Regions from separate parts of the Leucobacter sp. gxy201 genome, predicted to be linked through region 3. Evidence: predicted binding sites of a transcription regulator. Region 3 holds the regulator's gene; each other region holds the start of a gene.

Region 1 (6,272 bases), on a different contig from region 3:
TGTAATTCTTGATTTCGAGACCACGGGCTTGGCACCAAAACGCGGTGATCGAGTCGTGGAAGTCGGTGCCGTGTATATGAGCCCATCTCTGCAGCTCAATGACGGGCTTGAAACCATTGTCAACCCCCAGAGAGATGTCGGGCCGACGAGTGTTCATGGGTTGAGTGCGCGAGATGTCTTCGATGCACCTACGTTTGACCAAGTGGCTCCGTCGCTTCTGAAAATGCTCGAGGGGCGAGTCATCGTCGGCCATAACGTCTCGTTTGATTTGCGGTTCCTTGCCGCTGAGCTCGAACGTGAAGGGTTCGATGTGCCCGAGTTCGTAGCGATTGATACCGTTCAGGCAGCGAAGGGCCTGCTCAAATCGAACCCGCCGCGGTCCTACAAGCTGGGCGATGTGGCAGCGCACCTCGGAATCAACGCGGCGGAGGTTTTCAAGTTTGTCGGGCTCGAGGAGCGACCTGAACATAGCGCGTTTGGCGATGCCATGGTTACCTCATTCGTGTTGAGCGCACTCATTCAGATGGCGCCAGATTCTGCGTATTGGCGCACGCATTTGGATCAGGCCGAAACCGTGGTGTGGCCTGAGTACGTGCCATGCGACGTGAACGGAAAGCAACGCGGTCAGACTCCCGAGCAGCCCGCGCCGGCTCCTATCTCTGCAGATTCGGCGTCAATGAAGGATGTCCTCCATGCGCTCGGCACCCAGGCTCCGACTCAGCCCGAAACTGAAGAGTATGCGCGGCTGCTCGAGAGTGCGCTTGCTGACCGTGTACTTGATGCGACAGAAGTTGATGCACTCGTGGAAACTGCGCGCTCACTCGGTCTTGACGGAGTGACGCTCGGGTCATTGCACCGGGGACATTTCGAAGATGTGGTGCGAGCAGCGTGGGCTGACGGCGTGTTGACCGCCGACGAAAAGGCTGACATTGAACAGCTGGCGGGGCTGCTAGGGATAGATGGCGATTCTGTGAAGGCGGCACTCCATGGATCCAAGACCAGCAATGCAGGCTTGGCGTCATCACTTACGGGTCCTCAGCTGGCTGAAGCGCTTCCCGCCTCTGCAATCGTTGTGCTCACCGGTGAAATGACCGTAGATCGGGTGACGATCGAGACCGAGATCATTTCCTCCGGTTTCCTGGTGGCCAACAACGTGACAAAGAAGACTGCTCTCGTTATCGCCGCCGATCCGTATACTCAGTCGGGCAAAGCGAAGAAGGCTCACGCTTACGGTATTTCGATTCTTGGAGAGGCTGAAGGCTTGGCGCTGATTCGGCGCAGCGCGGCGCAGTAGACGAGGGCTGGCGAAGTCACTCGATGATTGCTGACAACCATTTGCCCCTGTACTACAGTGCACTACACGTTCAGGTCAGCTGGTCGAATTGCTGGGCTTGTTGGAGTGGCCCTGACCATTCAGATCAGTTGAGGATCAACTGTGTGGCTTGAACAGGCTGGGGTGCCCTGGTGGTATCCGGTAACGTGAGAAGGGCGAATGATGGATGAGAAGCTTCGCAGACTGTTGGAAGAAGAAAGTGTCGAGATCGAGGCGAACCCCGATTCTGTGCGAAATCCGGATAGTCATCCCCGCCGCCCGAATAGACTGCGCGTGCTGCAAGTGCGACTGACTGAGGCCGAGTTTGAGGAGCTGCAGCAGGATGCGGAGTCACACCACCTCCCTGCTTCGACGTACGCGCGGACGGTGCTGCTCGACCGACGTGGCGCGGCGTAGGAGTAAGTGGGGAAGTGATGAACCCGAAGAGGTCGATGCCTTCAGGTGTTCACTGATCCGCCTCTCGGCGAGTCGAACGACCAGCGATCCGGGCTGCGGTCTCCGACGTCGCTCCATGAATCTACGTCCCAGGTGAAGCGGGCGACGGCGCACGTCGGCATATGCGGAATGCCCCCGCCCGAAAGTCGGAACGCGAGCTCCGTGAGACCCGGGTCATGGGCGACGATCATCACCGACGAGTCGCCGGCTGCTGCCGCCTGCTCGAAGAGTTCATCGTCAGAGGCGAGGTAGAGGCTGCCGCGCTGCTCGACCTCGATGCCTAGGGCTTCCCCGAACTGCGCCGCGGTCGTTCGGGCTCTGAGCGCCGTGCTTGAGAGGATGCGTTCCACCTGGGCGCCGGACCTGACGAGGCGCTCGGCCATGGCTGGCGCATCACGCAGACCGCGAGGGTTGAGCGGGCGATCATGGTCGGTGATGCCCGGGTCGCCCCAGTCGGATTTCGCATGACGGGCGAGAATCAGTTCGACCACGGTGCACCTCCTGGTGTGGTGATGCTCATCGTATGACGGGGTCGCGTGAACAGCAATGGGCCCCGGCGAGAGTGCTCCCGCCGAGGCCCATGTGCGTGGACGTTTGTTTACGCCTCCGAGACCACGACCTCGGACGAGTCGACGCCCGCCGGGGCACCGGTCGAGACCTGCACCTTGCGCGGCTTCGCCCGCTCGCTCACCGGGATGGTGACGCTGAGCACACCGTTGTCGTAGTTCGCGGTGATGCGCTCGGTGTCGATGCCCTGGCCCAGGTTGAGCTGGCGCAGGAAGCTGCCCGGGGTGCGTTCGCGGGTGATCCACTTCACGTTCTCGGCCTTCGGCAGCGTGCGCTCGGCGCGGATGGTGAGCAGCTGCCCGTCGATGTCGATGTCCACCGAGCCGGGGTCCATTCCCGGCATGTCGGCCGTCAGCAGATAGTTGTCGCCGTCGCGGTAGAGGTCCATGGGCATGCGGCGCGGGCCTCGGGTCGATCCCTCGAGCAGCGCGTCGGCGAAGCGTTCCATGTCGCGGATCGGGTTGTACGTAGCCATTTTGCATCACCTTTCGACTGTGTTTCGGATTGATCTGAAAACTTGAGCCTAGGTGGCTCAACTTGAGATTAGATTAGCACTCGCGCATGGGGAGTGCTAATGCGTTCGCCGAGGGCAAACGGTGATACCGATCGGCTCCCGTCGCCCTCGTGATCTCGGTGACGGGCATTGTGGCGTGCGCGGTACGGACCGGCAAGGCCCTGTGGCAGGGCGAGGCATCGGCGTAGTTTCTGCGTACGAGCGGGATAGGTGGCAACGGGAGGGGCGCAGCAATGGAGACGGCCGGGGTTCGGGGCGCATGAGGCTATCGCTGCGGCGGCTCGCGCATCGTGCGCGCCCGGTGCACGAGCGCGCGAAGCAGGAAATGCGACGCTTGGCGCGGCGTTCGCGCTGGGTGCTCGCGCTGAAGACCGCGCTCGCCGCCGCGCTCGCGTGGGTGCTGGCTCCGTTCGTGCCGTTCGCCGAATCCGAGTATTCGTACTATGCGCCGCTCGGTGCGCTCGTCAGCGTCTACGCGACGGTGCTCGATTCGGTGCGTGCGGGCGTGCAGGTGCTGATCGGGCTCGCGCTCGGTATCGCGCTCGGCCTCGGGGCGCTCGGGCTCGTTCATGCGGGGGCGCCCTCGTATGCGGCGATCGCCGTCGTTGTGGGCATCGGGGTCGCGCTCGGCGGGCTGAAGGTGCTCGGCGCCGGAGGCGACTGGGTGCCCATCGCGGGAGTGCTCGTGCTGCTGCTGAGCGGGCGCGAGGGCGAAGACTTCTCTGTCTCGTATCTCGTGACCATGGCGTTCGGCGCAGCCCTCGGGCTGGTCGTGCAGTGGGTAGCGGTGCCGCCGCTCTACTTCGCCGAGGCCGATGCCCGTCTGTCGGATCTGAGACGCGCGATCACCGAGGCGCTGCGCGGGACGGAACTGTTCGTGCGCGGCGAGGGAGACGAAGGCAGATTTCGACCCTCCGTCGCGCACCTCCATGTTGCGCGCGATGCGGTGGCTGCCGATCTCGACGAAGCCCGCCGGAGTGGACGGGCCAATCCCCGGGCCCATCGGCATCACGCCCAGCGCGAGTCGCTCGACGAGCGGTTCGCATCGCTCGATCGATGCGAGTTTTATGTGCGCGCACTCTCCGATTTCGTCGGGAGGAGTGCGGAGGGGGACCGTTCGAGGGAGGGCCTCGGTGATGCCCTCGAAGCCTGCCGTGCCGTGGTCGACGCGAAGCCCGGGAGCGATGAACAGCGAGCGGCGCGGGAAGCCGCGCAGTATGCGGTGGACCGTTATGTCCACCTCGCTGCTGAAGCGGTAACCCAGGCGCCGGCCGCATCGGGAGCGGTCCCGTCATCGGCGGTGGCCATTGGCGTGTGCCTCAGGCGCATCCTAGAAACTCAGGACGCAGACGACGCGTGAGGCATGGTGGTGTCGACGCGAACACCGTGTCCGGTCATCGCGGTCCACTGCTACCGTGTTTTCATGACGACGATCCATGCCACGGGCACCGGTGAAGCCCACTTGCTCGCCGAACGCGCCACGATCACCGTGAACATCTCGGTAGCTTCGCGCGACCGGCGCAAGAGCATCGAGATCGCGACGCGCAACCACAACTGGGCGGTGCAGCGGGCGCAGGAGCTGCGTGCGAACGGCGATGCGACCTGGCATGCCGCCGATCCCATCAGTACTTGGAGCTACAAGACCTATGCAGAGGGGAAGAACAACCAGACCGTGATCGAGCACCGCACCGCGAGCCGCGTGCGCGTGAAGCTGTCGAACCTGTCGCTCGTCGGCGCGCTCGTCACCGAGTTCGCCGAAGCCGGGCTGACGGCGAGCGTCGACTGGACCCTGACTGAAGCGACCCGACGGGAGAGCGAGCGCAGCATGTGTAAGGCCGCTGTCGCCGCGGCACGAGCTATCGCCGACGACTACGCCGACGCGCTCGGTCAACGCATCGAGAGCGTCACGAGCATCTCAGACACGGCCGCCGGCCAGCCCGGAGCGGGGCCGATGCTTGCGCGAGCGAGCGGCTCCGCCGGTGCGGCGGAAGTCACCATTCCCGAGATCACGGTCTTCTCGACAGTGAATGGCGTCTACGAGGCCGCGTGATCCTTACGGCAGCTGGTGCGTGCCGACCGCGGAGCTGAGCGATACCCCGTTGAGTTCGAGGAAGAGCGTGCCCTCCGTCACGGAGAGCGACATCTCGTTGCGGCGTTCGAGCGCTCGTGTCGCGTCCTCGATGAAGCGAGGGTCGAAGCTGTGCAGCACGATGTCTTCGGAGCGGTGGATCGTCTTGCCGCTCCACGACGCGAGCACCTTCTCGGGGTCGCGATGCGTGTACGCGGTGGCATAGCCGGCGAGCTTGCTGCCGTGATGCATGCGCGCCGCGTCGGGTGCTCCGACTTCGATCCAACCGGTGATCGCCCCGGTGAGATCGCGCACGATCACCGCCGGCTCATCGGTTGTGGAGACGCCGGCACTGAACTCAATGCCCTCCCGATATTCGAGGCAGTAGGCGAGTAGGCGCGTCATCATGAAAGCGTCGGTCTCCGACGGGTGGCGCGCGACCCGCAGCGAGAAATCCTCGTAGACACCCCGGTCGACATCGGCGAGCTGCACCGCGAACACGTGAATCGTCGAACCGATAGCCATGATCTCGATCGTAGTGCGTAGGGGAGTGGCTACACTGCCAAGCATGAGTGATGCATCGACAGGGGTCGAGGCGCTGCTCGTTTTGGAGCGGCAGCACGCGCTCGAGCGCGTCGCGAAGCTCGAGGCCGACCTGGATGCGCTGACCCGCGCTCGCCGAAGTGAATCCGACGATGACGAGCACGACCCGGAGGGGGAGACGCTCTCGGCGCAGTGGTCGCTACGCGCCGGGCTGCTCGAGGACGCCCGAGCGACGCTACGCCAAGTCGATGCTGCTCTGGAGCGTCTCGCCGCAGGGTCTTATGGCGTTTGCGTTGTGTGCGGCAACCGGATTCCGGAGGGGCAGCTCGAAGCCCGACCATTCCGGGAGCAGTGCGTGAAGTGCGCGTGAAGGTGGGCGCTGCACTGATCATGCTGACGGGGAGTCAGTGCTTCTTGGGTCATTTCAGAAGCAGGCACCGCTGAGATCGTTGAAATTCCGCGGCAGAATCGCCTATCCGTTCACCACTTGTCGACCGGGTTTTTGGTAAAAACACCGCAATCAATACCAAAAACCCCGATACGAGGTCGGTCATGACCGCGCCGAACCTGCGGGCGCTGAGCGCCGCAGGGAGCTACCGGACGAGAGCGCAAGTTGTGCACCTGCCTGGCATGGAACAGCACACGAACTCAGAACCACAGTCCGTATCGCCCGTCTTTCTCACCTCGCGCGAAGTTGCGGACATGCTCCGCATCCCCGTGCGCACGGTCGAGGATTGGCGGCTCACTCGCTCCGGCCCGCCGTGGGTCAAGTTTGGTCGGCACGTTCGCTACAACCAGGCTGAACTGCTCGA
Region 2 (6,272 bases), on a different contig from region 3:
GACGGGGCACCCGCCAGGTGTTTCTCGAAGTGCGCGCCGACAACCCGCCCGCCCGGGGCCTCTACGCCTCGCTCGGCTTCGCGGAGATCGGCGTGCGCCCCCGCTACTATCAACCCGACGACGTCGACGCCGTGGTCATGCGGCTGAATCTGGAGGACCGGCGATGAGCCCGAACCGCGAGCCTCTCGGGAGCGCTCATGGCACGAGTGTCGAGCCGCTCGGCAGTGCTTATGGCACGAGCGTCGAGCCGCTCGTGCTCGGCATCGAGACCAGCTGCGACGAGACCGGCGTTGGTATCGTGCGCGGCCGCACGCTGCTCGCCAATGCGATCGCGTCGTCGATGGAGGAGCATGCACGATTCGGCGGCGTCGTGCCCGAGGTCGCCGCGCGTGCGCACCTCGAAGCGATGACCCCGACCATCGACCGCGCGCTCGCAGACGCCGGCGTGACGCTCGACGAGATCGACGCCGTCGCGGTGACCTGCGGCCCCGGCCTCGCCGGCGCGCTCATGGTGGGCGTCTCCGCCGCGAAGGCGCTCGCGGTCGCGCGCGGGCTGCCCCTCTACGCCGTGAACCACCTCGTCGGCCACGTCGGCGCCGACCTGCTGCAGAGCGAGGGGCTGCGCCCCGCCGTCGGCGACATCGGCGAGCTCGAACTGCCGACGGTCGCGCTGCTCGTGTCGGGCGGCCATACGTCGCTGCTCGTCGTGCGCGACCTCACGGGCGACGTCGAGATGCTCGGCGAGACGATCGACGATGCCGCCGGCGAGGCCTTCGACAAGGTCGCCCGCCTGCTCGGGCTGCCCTACCCCGGCGGCCCCCAGATCGACCGCGCCGCCGCAGACGGCAATCCGACGGCGATCCGCTTCCCCCGCGGCCTGACGCTGCCGAAGGATATGGCGAAGAACCGCTACAACTTCTCGTTCTCGGGGCTCAAGACCTCGGTCGCCCGCTGGGTGGAGAAGCGCGAGGCCGAGGGGCTCGAAGTGCCCGTCGCCGATGTCGCCGCGAGCTTCAGAGAGGCCGTCGTCGACGTGCTGCTCACGAAGGCGCTCGCCGCGTGCGCCGACCTCGGCGTACCGCGGCTGCTGCTCGGCGGGGGCGTCGTCGCGAATGCGCGCCTGCGCGAGGTCGCCGCGGAGCGCTGCGCCGCCGCGGGCGTCGAGCTGCGCGTGCCGCCGCTGTCGCTGTGCACCGACAACGGGGCGATGATCGCATCGCTCGGCGCGCAGCTCGTGGCGGCCGGCCACGCGCCGTCATCGCTCGGCTTCGGCGCCGACTCGACGCTGCCGGTCACCGAGATCCAGGTCGCCTAGACCCGTCGCCTGCTCGACTCGTCGACTGCAGGCTGCCCGCCCTGCCGCCTGCCCGCCCTGCCGGCTGTTTACCCCGCCCGAACTTCGGCTCTCACCCGTATTTCGGATCGCATCCCCGGTTCTCATCCGAAATACGGGTGAGAGCCGAAGTTCGGGCGCAGGTGTCCGTCAGCAGCGCTCGGCGAGGAGCGCGACGTGGCGCTCGCCCTCGCGGGTGAGGAACAGCGTCGCGCTCCGCGATCCCTGCAGCTTCAGACGCGACCGCAGCTGCGCAGGGTCGACGTCGGCGCCCCGCTTCTTGATCTCCAGGCGACCGATTTCGCGCGCGGCGAGCGCCTTGCGCAGCTGCTTCTCCTTCGCCGGCAGCCGCTCGAGCACGCGAAAGGCGGCGGCGAACGGCGTCGGGACGAGCTCGTCGCCCGTGAGATAGGCGATGCGCGCGCTGACCATGCCCGCCCCCAGCTGCTCGGCGAGCAGCCCGATGAGGCGCGCGCGGATGACGGCGCCGTCGGGCTCGTAGAGGAACTCGCCGAGGCCGCGCGCCTCGGCATCGGGAGTGTCGGCCGAAGCGGTGAGCTCGTGCACGTGGTCATCGCCATCGCGGCCCGAGCGGTGCACGAGCGCCGCGCGACCGATGCCGGGTCGCGCGGCGGCGCCGAACCACAGCCCCATCTCGACGAGCTGCCCGTCGCTCGACACCCACTGCGCCTCGGCGTTCTCGGGGATGAGGTCGCGGTCGAGCCCCGGGCCGAGCTTCACCCCGGTCGGCATCCGGTCGCCGTGCGAGAAGGCGAAGCCGAGCGAGGGGGAGTAGTCCCCGTGCGAAGCGAGGCGTCTCGTATCCCGATGCCCGGCCGTGCGTCGGGCGGGGTCGAGGAAGGCGCCGTCGACGCCGTGCGCGAGCGGCAGCGCCTCCGCGTCGCCCACCCGCACCTCGGCGTCGCAGCCGACCGCCCGCAGGTTGTGCGCCGCCAGTCGTGCCGTGAACGGGTCGAGCTCGACCGGGGCGGGAGTGAGACCCGCGCCTGCGATCGCGAGCGACTCGGCTCCGATGCCGCAGCCCAGGTCGGCGACCGATGCGCAACCCGCGCGCGCGAAGCGAGCCGCATGCAGCGCCGCGATCGGCGCGCGGGTCGCCTGTTCGAGCCCCGCGGGCGTGAAGAGCAGCCGCGAGGCGAGTGCGCCGAACTTCGCCCGCGCGCGGCGCCGCAGGTCGGCCTGCGTGAGCAGTGCCGAGACCTCGTCGGGTTCTGCTCCCGCGCGCCGCAGTGCGGCGCCGACGGCGGAGGGGTCGCTGCCGCCCGCGATCTCGGCCTCGACGCCCCGGAGGCGTTCCGCGCCGTCCGGGGCGAGCAGGGCCCGCCAGCCGGGCGGCCCGTCGGGGCCGTCTGCGCGCGTCATGCTCGGGTGCGGGGCGGGTCAGTATGCGTAGGAATCGTCCCAGGCGCCTTCCATGCCCGAGATGGCGGCGCCCATCGTGCCGAGCATGATGAAGATGAAGCCGATGTAGAAGATGAAGAACAGCGCGACCATGGCGAGCGAGGCGTAGCCGATGATGGTGCCGGTGAGGGCGAGGCCGCGGCCGGCGTCGCCGTTGCGCTTGATCTGGCTGAGGGCCATGTGCCCGAAGACGATCGCGGCGATCGGCGACAGGAAGGCGAGCACGATGGAGACGAGCGCGAAGGCATTGGTCGCGGCGAGCGTCGTGGCGCCGGCAGGAGCGGTGGCGGGCGGCGCGGGGAGCGGGGCGACGTAGGGGGCGGGTTCCGAGCCCGCGACGACGGCCTCGGGGAACTGCGCCGAGGGGAGCTGCATGTCGGGCAGCGGGACCGTGGGCTGTGCGGACGTGGGCTGCGGGGTGTCGGGGGTCGTCATGGTTTCCTCGATTCCGGTCGGCCGAGCAGGCGCGCTCAGGCGTCGCCGTCGATTATTCCACACCGCCGTTTCGCGCCGCCGTTCTCGAGGCGGGCGGCCGCAGGGCGGCGGCGGCCGTTCGCTGAGCGCGATCCCCGGCCGAATCATTGGCACTCACCTTGCGAGAGTGCCAGCGACGGCCATAGACTTTGCTGCAGAGCCCGACCGAAGTGGTGGGGCGCGAGAGTCACCTTGTCATCAGAAAGAGGTCAACCGTGTCGGTAGCCATCAAGCCGCTCGAAGATCGTATCGTCATCAAGCAGGTCGAGGCGGAGCAGACCACCGCTTCGGGTCTCGTGATCCCGGACAGTGCGAAGGAGAAGCCCCAGGAGGGCGAGGTCGTCGCAGTCGGCCCCGGCCGCGTCTCGGACAGCGGCACCCGCATCCCCGTCGACGTTGCCGTCGGCGACATCGTGATCTACTCGAAGTTCGGCGGCACCGAGGTCAAGGCCGGCGGCCAGGACTACCTCGTGCTCTCGAGCCGCGACATCCTCGCGGTCATCGAGCGCTGAGCGCTCACCGAGCACTCGCCCTGAGGGCGCGCACCGCGCCCGGGCATCAGCAGGAGCCCGTCGGGATCATCCCGGCGGGCTCCTGCGCGTTCGCAGGCGGGTTCGCGGAAGCGTTCCCGGTGCGCGATCCATCCCCGCCCGCGCCCTAGACTGGTGCGGATGAGCAGCACACGCACCGGCCTGGCCTTCGGCATCGGGGCGTACGCCTTCTGGGGCGCCTTCCCCTTCTACTTCACCCTCATCGCGGTCGTGAACCCGCTCGAGGTGGTGCCGTGGCGGGTCGCCACCACCTTCGCCGTCTGCATCGTCGCGGTGACCGTGCTGCGCAGATGGCGCCTCGTCCGGGCGATCCTGCGCACCCCGAAGCAGTTCGGCTGGTTCGCGCTGTCTTCGCTCATGCTCTACGCCAACTGGCAGATCTTCATCATCGGCGTCATCACCGGCCACGTCATCGAGACCGCGCTCGGCTACTTCATCAACCCGCTCTTCACGATCGTGCTCGGCGTCATCTTCCTGAAGGAGCGCCTCAGCCGCCTGCAGTGGACCGCGGTCGCGATCGCGGCGGTGAGCGTGCTCGTCTCGGCGATCGCCTACGGCTCGTTCCCCTGGATCGCGCTCGGCCTCGCGTTCTCGTTCGGCATGTACGGGCTGCTGCGCAAACGCACGGGCGAGGTCGACGGCATCACCGGCCTCATGATCGAGACCCTCGCCTCCGCGCCGATCGCAGTCGTCCAGCTCGTGCTGGTCGGCGTCTTCGCGGGGCTCACCGGCCTCTCGCACGGCACCGGCATCACGGTGCTGCTGATGCTGAGCGGCGTGATGACCGCGATCCCGCTCGTGCTCTTCGGCGAGGCCGCCAGGCGGCTGCCCCTGTCGACGCTCGGCTTCATCCAGTTCCTCACCCCGATCATCAACTTCCTCTACGGCTACTTCGTGCTGCACGAGGAGATGACCTTCGGGCGCTGGGCCGGCTTCCTCGGCGTCTGGTGCGCGCTCGCGATCCTCGTGTTCGACATGGTCAGAACGGGGCGGCGGCAGGCCGCGGTCTTCCGGGAATAGGGCGTTCGCCCGAGGCGCAGCCGTTCCGAGGCCGCACCCGCCGCGATCCCTTACACTGAATAGTGGTACGGCGGCCGCCCGCATCAGTCGACCCCGCGCCCCCAGGCCCAGCCACAACATAGATGAGGTTTTATGGAACAGCGTGACCCCTTCGCGTTCACCGGTCTGACTTATGATGACGTGCTGCTGCTCCCCGCGCACACGGACGTCATTCCGAGCGAGGCGGATACGTCGACCCAGCTCACCAAACGCATCCGCCTCGGCATCCCGCTCATCTCGGCGGCGATGGACACCGTGACCGAGACCCGCATGGCCGTTGCGCTCGCGCGCCAGGGCGGCATGGGCATCCTGCACCGCAACCTGTCGATCCAGGATCAGGCCGAGATGGTCGACCGGGTCAAGCGCAGCGAAGCGGGCATGATCACGAACCCCGTCACCACCACGATCGACGCGACGGTCGCCGAGGTCGACGCGCTCTGCGGCGAGTACCGCGTATCGGGTCTGCCCGTCGTCGACCAGAACGGCACGCTGCTCGGCATCATCACCAACCGCGACATGCGGTTCATCGCCCCCAGGGATCGCGCGAACGTGCGTGTCGAGGACGCTATGACGCGCATGCCGCTCATCACTGCGCCGACCGGCATCTCGCGCGCCGACGCCGCGGCGATCTTCAGCAAGCACAAGATCGAGAAGCTGCCCCTCGTCGATGACGCGGGCAAGCTCACCGGTCTCATCACGGTCAAGGACTTCGACAAGGAGGAGGAGTACCCGAACTCGGCGAAGGACGATGCGGGGCGCCTGCTCGTCGGTGCCGCGGTCGGCTTCTTCGGTGACGCGTGGAAGCGCGCGGGCGCCCTCGTCGACGCGGGCGTCGACGTCATCATCGTCGACACCGCCAACGGCGACAGCCGCGGCGTGCTCGAGATCATCGCGAAGATCAAGGCCGACCCCGCATTCGCGCGTGTCGACGTCATCGGCGGCAACGTCGCGACCTATGCCGGTTCGAAGGCGCTCGTCGAGGCCGGGGCCGACGCGGTCAAGGTCGGCGTCGGCCCCGGCTCGATCTGCACCACCCGCGTCATCGCCGGCGTCGGCGTGCCGCAGGTGACCGCGGTCTACGAGGCGGCCAAGGCGGCGACGCCGGCGGGCGTTCCGGTGATCGCCGACGGCGGTCTGCAGTACTCGGGCGACGTGGCGAAGGCCCTCGTCGCCGGCGCATCCTCGGTGATGATGGGGTCGCTCCTCGCGGGCACCGACGAGAGCCCGGGCGAGCTCGTGCTGCTCGGCGGCAAGCAGTACAAGAACTACCGCGGCATGGGGTCGCTGGGCGCCCTCCAGACGCGCGGCGAGCGCACCTCATACTCGAAGGATCGCTACTTCCAGGCCGACGTGCCGAGCGATGAGAAGCTCATCGCCGAGGGCATCGAGGGCCAGGTCGCCTACCGCGGCTCGGTCGGCACGGTGGTGCACCA
Region 3 (6,272 bases):
GGAGACGTCGGATCATTCGGAGGCCGCCGCGGAGCCCGCCGATTCGCACGAGAGCGCGACGGGCGAGTAGCGTGCCGTCGGCTCTGCCCGAGGGCGACCCGGCTCCCGAGACCGGTCTGCTCCCCGCGAGCGCCGCCGTCGGTTCGGCCGAACGCGCGTTCGGGGTCTACGTGCACGTGCCCTACTGCCGCGTACGGTGCGGGTACTGCGACTTCAACACCTACACCGCGACCGAGCTCGCCGGCACGAGCCGCGACGACTACGCGGGCGAAGTGCGCGGCGAGCTCGCGTTCGGCGCCGACGTGCTGCGCCGTTCCGGCGTGGTCGAGCGCCCCGTCAGCACCGTCTTCTTCGGCGGCGGAACGCCGACGCTCCTCCCGGCGACCGACCTCGTCTCCATGCTCGCGGGCATCCGCGACGAGTGGGGGCTCGCACCGGGCGCCGAAGTGACCACCGAGGCCAACCCCGACTCCGTCGACGCGGAGTACCTCGCGGCCCTCGCCGACGCCGGTTTCACGCGGGTGAGCTTCGGCATGCAGTCCGCGGTGCCACACGTGCTCGCCACGCTCGACCGCACGCACACGCCCGAGCGCATCCCGCTCGTGACGAGCTGGGCGAAAGCGGCCGGGCTGCAGGTGAGCGTCGATCTCATCTACGGTACGCCGGGGGAGAGCCTCGCCGATTGGCAACGGTCGATCGATGCGGCCCTCGCGACCGAGCCCGACCACATCTCCGCCTACGCGCTGATCGTCGAGCGCGGCACGAAGCTCGCGGCCCAGATCCGCCGCGGCGAGGTGCCCGAACCCGACGACGATCTGCACGCGGAGATGTACGAGCTGGCCGACGGGCGCTTCGCCGCCGCCGGGTTCTCGTGGTACGAGATCAGCAACTGGTCGCGCAGCCCCGAGACCCGGTCTCGGCACAACCTCTCGTACTGGACGGGCGAGGACTGGTGGGCCGCCGGCCCCGGTTCGCACAGCCACGTCGGCGGCACCCGGTGGTGGAACGTGAAGCATCCGGCGGCGTACGCGCAGCGCATGCACGCCGGCGTCTCGCCCGCGCACGCCCGAGAGGTGCTGAGCGACGAGGCCCGGCGCGAGGAGCGCATCCTCCTCGAGACCCGCATCGCCGACGGCCTGCCGATCGCGGTGCTCGATGCCGACGAGCGGCGGGCCGTGCCGGGGCTCATCGCCGAGGGTCTCATCGACGGTCGCGCCGCGATCGCCGCCGACGGCACCGCGGGCGGGAGGATCGTTCCGACGCTGCGCGGTCGGCTGCTCGCCGATACCGTCGTGCACCGCCTGCTCGCGGGTTGATCGCGGGCGGGCCGCGTAGCGGGTTCGGCACCGACGGTTCCCCGCGGAATCAGCGGAGCGCGAACGCCGACCGCCGGGATCGGCCGCGAACTCCTCGTGCGTTAGACTGGCACTCAGTCATGGCGAGTGCCAAATGCACCCGAGTGCGACGGGCCGGGCGCGGCCGAGGACTTCACCCCGCAGAGGGCCGACCGATGGGAGAGGATGCGCATGAGCGGTGAACGCAACGTCTCCGAACGCAGTCTCGCCGTGCTGCATGCGATCGTGGGCGACTACATCGCGTCGAGCGAGCCCGTCGGGTCGAAGGCCATCGTCGACCGGCACAGCTTCGGCGTGTCGGCGGCCACCATCCGCAACGACATGGCGCTGCTCGAGGAGGACGAGCTGATCGCCCAGACGCACACCTCGTCGGGGCGCGTCCCCACGGACAAGGGGTATCGGCTGTACGTCGACACGCTCGCGAAGATCCGTCCGCTCACAACGGCGCAGCGCGCAGCCATCACGCGGTTCCTCGGCGAATCGAGCGATCTCGACGATGCCATGGTGCGCTCGGTGCGGCTGCTCGCGCAGCTCACGAACCAGGTCGCGGTGGTGCAGTACCCCTCGCTGCGCCGTACGACCATCCGGCACATCGACCTGGTCGTCCTCGGCCAGGACCGGGTGCTCTCGGTACTCATCCTCGGCAGCGGCGTCGTCGAGCAGCAGATGACCCGTCTGCCGGCATCGTTCGTGACCGAGACCTGGGTGCACGGGCTGCGCGACCGGCTGGCCGACGCCATCGTCGGCGCCGACGTCGACGCCGGCATCGCAGCGCTCTCCGCGCTCGGCGACACGATCGCCGAATGGGCGCATCCGCAGGAGACCGACCTCGTCAGGCTGCTGCTCGAGCTCGTGAGCGCGCAGCTGCAGGCGAACCGGAGCGAGAAGATCGTCATCTCGGGCGCCGCGAACCTCTCCCGGCCCGAGGAGTTCTCGGGATCCCTGCACACCGTGCTCGAGGCGATCGAAGAGCAGGTCACCCTGCTGCGGCTCTTCGGCGAGCTCGTGCAGGACGAGCGCGAGGTCTCGGCCTCGATCGGCCGCGAGAACGCCCCGTACGGGCTGCAGGCGACCTCCGTGATCGCGTCGAGCTACGAGAGCGACGGCGCATCGTCGTCGCGGCTCGGAGTGCTCGGCCCGCTGCGCATGGACTACGCGGGGAACATGGCCGCGGTGCGCGCGGTCGCACGATACCTGAACCGTCTGCTCGACGAAGACCATTGACCTCGGCGCGCGGGCAGCGCGCCGCTTGAACACGACACCATCTGCTGAGGAGCGAGAACGTGGCCGATCACTACGAAACGCTGGGAGTCTCTCGTGAGGCGACCCCCGAAGAGATCAAGAAGGCGTACCGCCGCCTCGCGCGCGAGCTGCACCCCGACGTGAACCCGAGCGAGGAGGCGTCCGAGCGCTTCAAGGCGGTCACCCACGCCTACGACGTGCTGAGCGATCCCGAGCAGCGCCAGCGCTACGACGTCGGCGGCGACGCGAACGGCGGCATGGGCGGCTTCGGCGACATCTTCGAGACGTTCTTCGGCGGGGGCGGCTTCGGCGGGGGCCAGCGAGGCCCGCGCTCCCGCTCCGAACGCGGCGACGACGCCATGATCCGCGTCGACGTCGCGCTCGACGAGGTCATCTTCGGCTCGCAGCGCGACATCACCGTCAACACGGCCGTGCTGTGCGACACGTGCCAGGGCAGCTGCTGCCAGCCCGGCACGCACCCCGTCACCTGCGACGTCTGCGGCGGCCAGGGACAGGTGCAGCGCCAGGTGCGCTCGCTGTTCGGCAACGTCGTGACGATGCACCCCTGCGGCAGCTGCCAGGGCTACGGCACCGTCATCGAGCATCCGTGCATCACCTGCGGCGGCAAGGGCCGCGTGCGCGAACGGCGCACGATCCCGGTCGACATCCCCTCCGGCATCGACACGGGCACCCGCCTCCAGATGCGCGGCGGCGGCGAGGTCGGCCCGGGCGGCGGCCCGAACGGCGACCTCTTCATCGAGTTCCGCGTCACCCACCACGACATCTTCAGCCGCGACGGCGACGACTTGCTGTGCACCATGCAGGTGTCGATGACCGACGCCATCCTCGGCGTGCAGTCGAAGCTCGAGGGCCTCGACGGGGAGATCCCCGTCGATATCGAGGCCGGGGTGCAATCGGGCGACATCATCACGGTGCGCGGGCGCGGCATCCAGGGGCTGCGCACGACGAACCGGGGCGACCTCAAGATCGCGGTGCAGGTCGCGACCCCGACGAAGCTCTCGAAGCGGGAGCAGGATCTGGTGCGGCAGCTCGCCGCGCTCCGGAAGGACGACGCGCCGCATCTCGGCGAGTTCCACCAGAGCTTCTTCGGCAAGATCAGGGACCGCTTCTTCCGCTAGGAGGCGAGCGCGAGATGGCCAACCTCTACTACCGCGAAGACCTCGACGACAGTGCCTTCGGCGCCGGCGCGACCGTCGAGGTCGTCGGCGACGAAGCGCGTCACGCCGTGAAGGTCTCGCGCCTGCGCCTCGGAGAGCGGATCTCGGTGGGCAACGGCTCCGGAGCGATCGGCTCGGGCGAGGTGGTGACGCTGGAGCGGGACCGCTTCTCGGTGCGTCTCGACACGGGGCACGCCGCGCCCGCGCCCGCGCAGCGCGTGGTGCTCGTGCAGGCGCTCGCGAAGGGCGACCGCGACGAGCGGGCCGTCGAGCAGGCCACCGAGTTCGGCGTCGACGCGATCGTGCCGTGGGAGGCTTCGCGCTCCGTGTCGCGGTGGGGGGCCGAGAAGGCCGATAAGGGCGTCGCGAAGTGGGCGCGCATCGCCCGCGAGGCCTCGAAGCAGTCGCTCCGCGCCCGCATTCCGGGCATCGACCGGCCCGTAGGTCTGCCGGAGCTCTGCACCCTCGCCGGTGCCGCGGGCACCGAGGTCATCGCGCTGCATCCGCGCAGCGGCGCTCGACTCTCCGAGTGGGCGAACGGCGGCGCGGCGCGCGCCGCGCACGAGATCGTGCTCGTGGTCGGCCCGGAGGGCGGCTTCGCCGACGCCGAACTCGATGCCCTGGAGGCCGCCGGTGCGCGTACGCTCGTGCTCGGCGATACGGTGCTGCGCACCTCGTCGGCGGGCCCCGCCGCCCTCGCGGTGCTGGCTACGGCGCTCGGCCGCTGGTAGAGCCCTCGGCGGCGACGCCGCGCCTCAAGGCGCTTGCGGCGGCAGGTCGTCGAACGGGTCGGTGCACGGGAAGCCCCTGCACGGCAGCAGCGGTGCGCGCGGCGCAGTGCCGGGCGGCGGCGCGAGCAGTTCAGCCGCCCGTTCGGCGTCGACGAACTGGATGCCCTTCGTCGTCATGACGCTGCGACCGACCTCGCACTCCGCATCGTAGGGCGGCTGCTCGTAGTCGAAGGCGCGCAGCGCTTCGACCGAGAACTCTTCCATGAGGGCGTGCGCGGCCCCGCTCCACGAATTCTCCAAGTCGGCTCCGGCAGCGGTCCGAGGGTACTTCTGCACCTCCGATACCGTGGCCGAGGCGATGGTCGGCGACGTCAGCCGGCCCAGCCTGGGGCCGCGCACCACGAGATCGTAGGTGACCCCCGCGATGAGCGGCACCTCGGTGCCCGGGTCGCTCGAGCAGGCGACCCGCTGGCGCGAGACGAACCGGCCGCAGTCGCTGACCTGCTTCGGCACGATCACCCGGCGCTCGCGGATCAGCTTCTTGCCGATCGTGCACGACGACACCTCGCTCGCGGGGAAGAGCGGGTTCGCGAGCGGCAGACCGACGCCGACGAGCAGCGCCCCGAGCACCGCCACTGCGGGGAGCCCGAGCGCAGTCCGTCGGAGACGTCGGCGCGACGGGGGCCCGCCGCTCCGCTCGGTCGAGGTTTCGGTCACCGCTTCATTCTGCCAGAACGCGGAATGCGGGCCCGTCGACCCCTGGGGCCCGGAACGCCGCGGCGGACCTCGCTGTAGACTTGAGCGCATGGCAGAAGAAACCGTGTTCGGCAAGATCGTCTCGGGCGAGATCCCGGTCGAGATCATCGCCGAGACCGACCGCGTCATCGCATTCCCCGACATCGCCCCCCAGGCGCCGCTGCACGTGCTCGTCGTGCCGAAGTCGACCGAGTACGCGAACGTGACCGAGCTCGCGGCCGGCTCTCCCGAGACCCTCGCAGAGATGATCGCGGTGGCCCAGCAGATCGCGACCGAACGCGCCAACGGCGAGTTCCGGCTCATCTTCAACAACGGCGCGAGCGCCGGCCAGACCGTCTTCCACGTCCACGCCCACGTGCTCGCCGGCGCATTCGGGGAGAGCTCGCTCGTTGGCTCCTGAACCGGAACTGCAGCGCACGGTACGGCTCACCGGGGTCGATCTCGCGGCCTTCCTCGGCCACAGGGATCAGCTCATCGCCGATCTCGAGGCGCAGCACCCCGATGTGTCCTTCCATGCGCGCGACGAGGTACTGTCGCTGCGCGGGCCGATCGAGGCCGTGCGCCGGGCCGAGCAGGTCGTCGCCGAGGTGCTCGAGGTCGCCCGACTCAGCGGCGCGGTCTCGCGCACCGATGTGCAGGCCGTCACGAAGATGGTGCAGAACGGGGCAGGGGCCGCTGCGGGGCGCGCGCTCGGCGAGCCGATCCTCTCCGTGCGGGGCCAGTCCGTGCGGGCCCAGACCGCCGGCCAGCGCGCCTACGTCGATGCGATCGACGAGAACACCATCGTCTTCGGCACGGGCCCGGCGGGCACCGGCAAGACCTACCTCGCGATGGCCAAGGCCGTTCAGGCGCTGCAGCAGCGCGAGGTCGCGAAGATCATCCTGACCCGCCCCGCCGTCGAAGCGGGGGAGCGCCTCGGCTACCTGCCCGGCAGCCTCGAGGACAAGATCGACCCCTATCTGCGACCGCTCTTCGACGCGGTCGGCTCGATGATGGACCCGGAGCTCGTG

Evidence for each region. Region 3 encodes HrcA, which represses chaperone genes, less so after heat shock. Its sites were predicted from a motif close to TTNGCACTCGNNNNNNNCGAGTGCNAA; they were not measured.
Region 1: NHL51_RS02565 (Hsp20/alpha crystallin family protein) is a predicted target of HrcA. The motif match lies at 2,884-2,910, and genes of this name have one in related genera.
Region 2: groES (co-chaperone GroES) is a predicted target of HrcA. The motif match lies at 3,337-3,363, and genes of this name have one in related genera.

Annotation. Positions count from the first base shown of each region.
Region 1 covers NZ_JAMXWS010000001.1:563,636-569,907, forward strand. The annotation lists gene NHL51_RS02550 (exonuclease domain-containing protein) at 1-1,294, shown strand, start outside; gene NHL51_RS02555 (plasmid mobilization protein) at 1,493-1,729, shown strand; gene NHL51_RS02560 (SixA phosphatase family protein) at 1,771-2,259, opposite strand; gene NHL51_RS02565 (Hsp20/alpha crystallin family protein) at 2,367-2,810, opposite strand; gene NHL51_RS02570 (FUSC family protein) at 3,151-4,209, shown strand; gene NHL51_RS02575 (SIMPL domain-containing protein) at 4,273-4,899, shown strand; gene NHL51_RS02580 (YaeQ family protein) at 4,903-5,442, opposite strand; gene NHL51_RS02585 (TraR/DksA family transcriptional regulator) at 5,486-5,830, shown strand; gene NHL51_RS02590 (helix-turn-helix domain-containing protein) at 6,013-6,272, shown strand, end outside.
Region 2 covers NZ_JAMXWS010000001.1:408,242-414,513, forward strand. The annotation lists gene rimI (ribosomal protein S18-alanine N-acetyltransferase) at 1-167, shown strand, start outside; gene tsaD (tRNA (adenosine(37)-N6)-threonylcarbamoyltransferase complex transferase subunit TsaD) at 164-1,315, shown strand; gene NHL51_RS01880 (THUMP-like domain-containing protein) at 1,484-2,716, opposite strand; gene NHL51_RS01885 (DUF4190 domain-containing protein) at 2,735-3,190, opposite strand; gene groES (co-chaperone GroES) at 3,445-3,741, shown strand; gene rarD (EamA family transporter RarD) at 3,901-4,800, shown strand; gene guaB (IMP dehydrogenase) at 4,933-6,272, shown strand, end outside.
Region 3 covers NZ_JAMXWS010000006.1:131,652-137,923, forward strand. The annotation lists gene NHL51_RS11245 (DUF1990 family protein) at 1-70, shown strand, start outside; gene hemW (radical SAM family heme chaperone HemW) at 72-1,316, shown strand; gene hrcA (heat-inducible transcriptional repressor HrcA) at 1,527-2,579, shown strand; gene dnaJ (molecular chaperone DnaJ) at 2,639-3,736, shown strand; gene NHL51_RS11265 (16S rRNA (uracil(1498)-N(3))-methyltransferase) at 3,751-4,506, shown strand; gene NHL51_RS11270 (hypothetical protein) at 4,531-5,223, opposite strand; gene NHL51_RS11275 (HIT domain-containing protein) at 5,312-5,662, shown strand; gene NHL51_RS11280 (PhoH family protein) at 5,652-6,272, shown strand, end outside.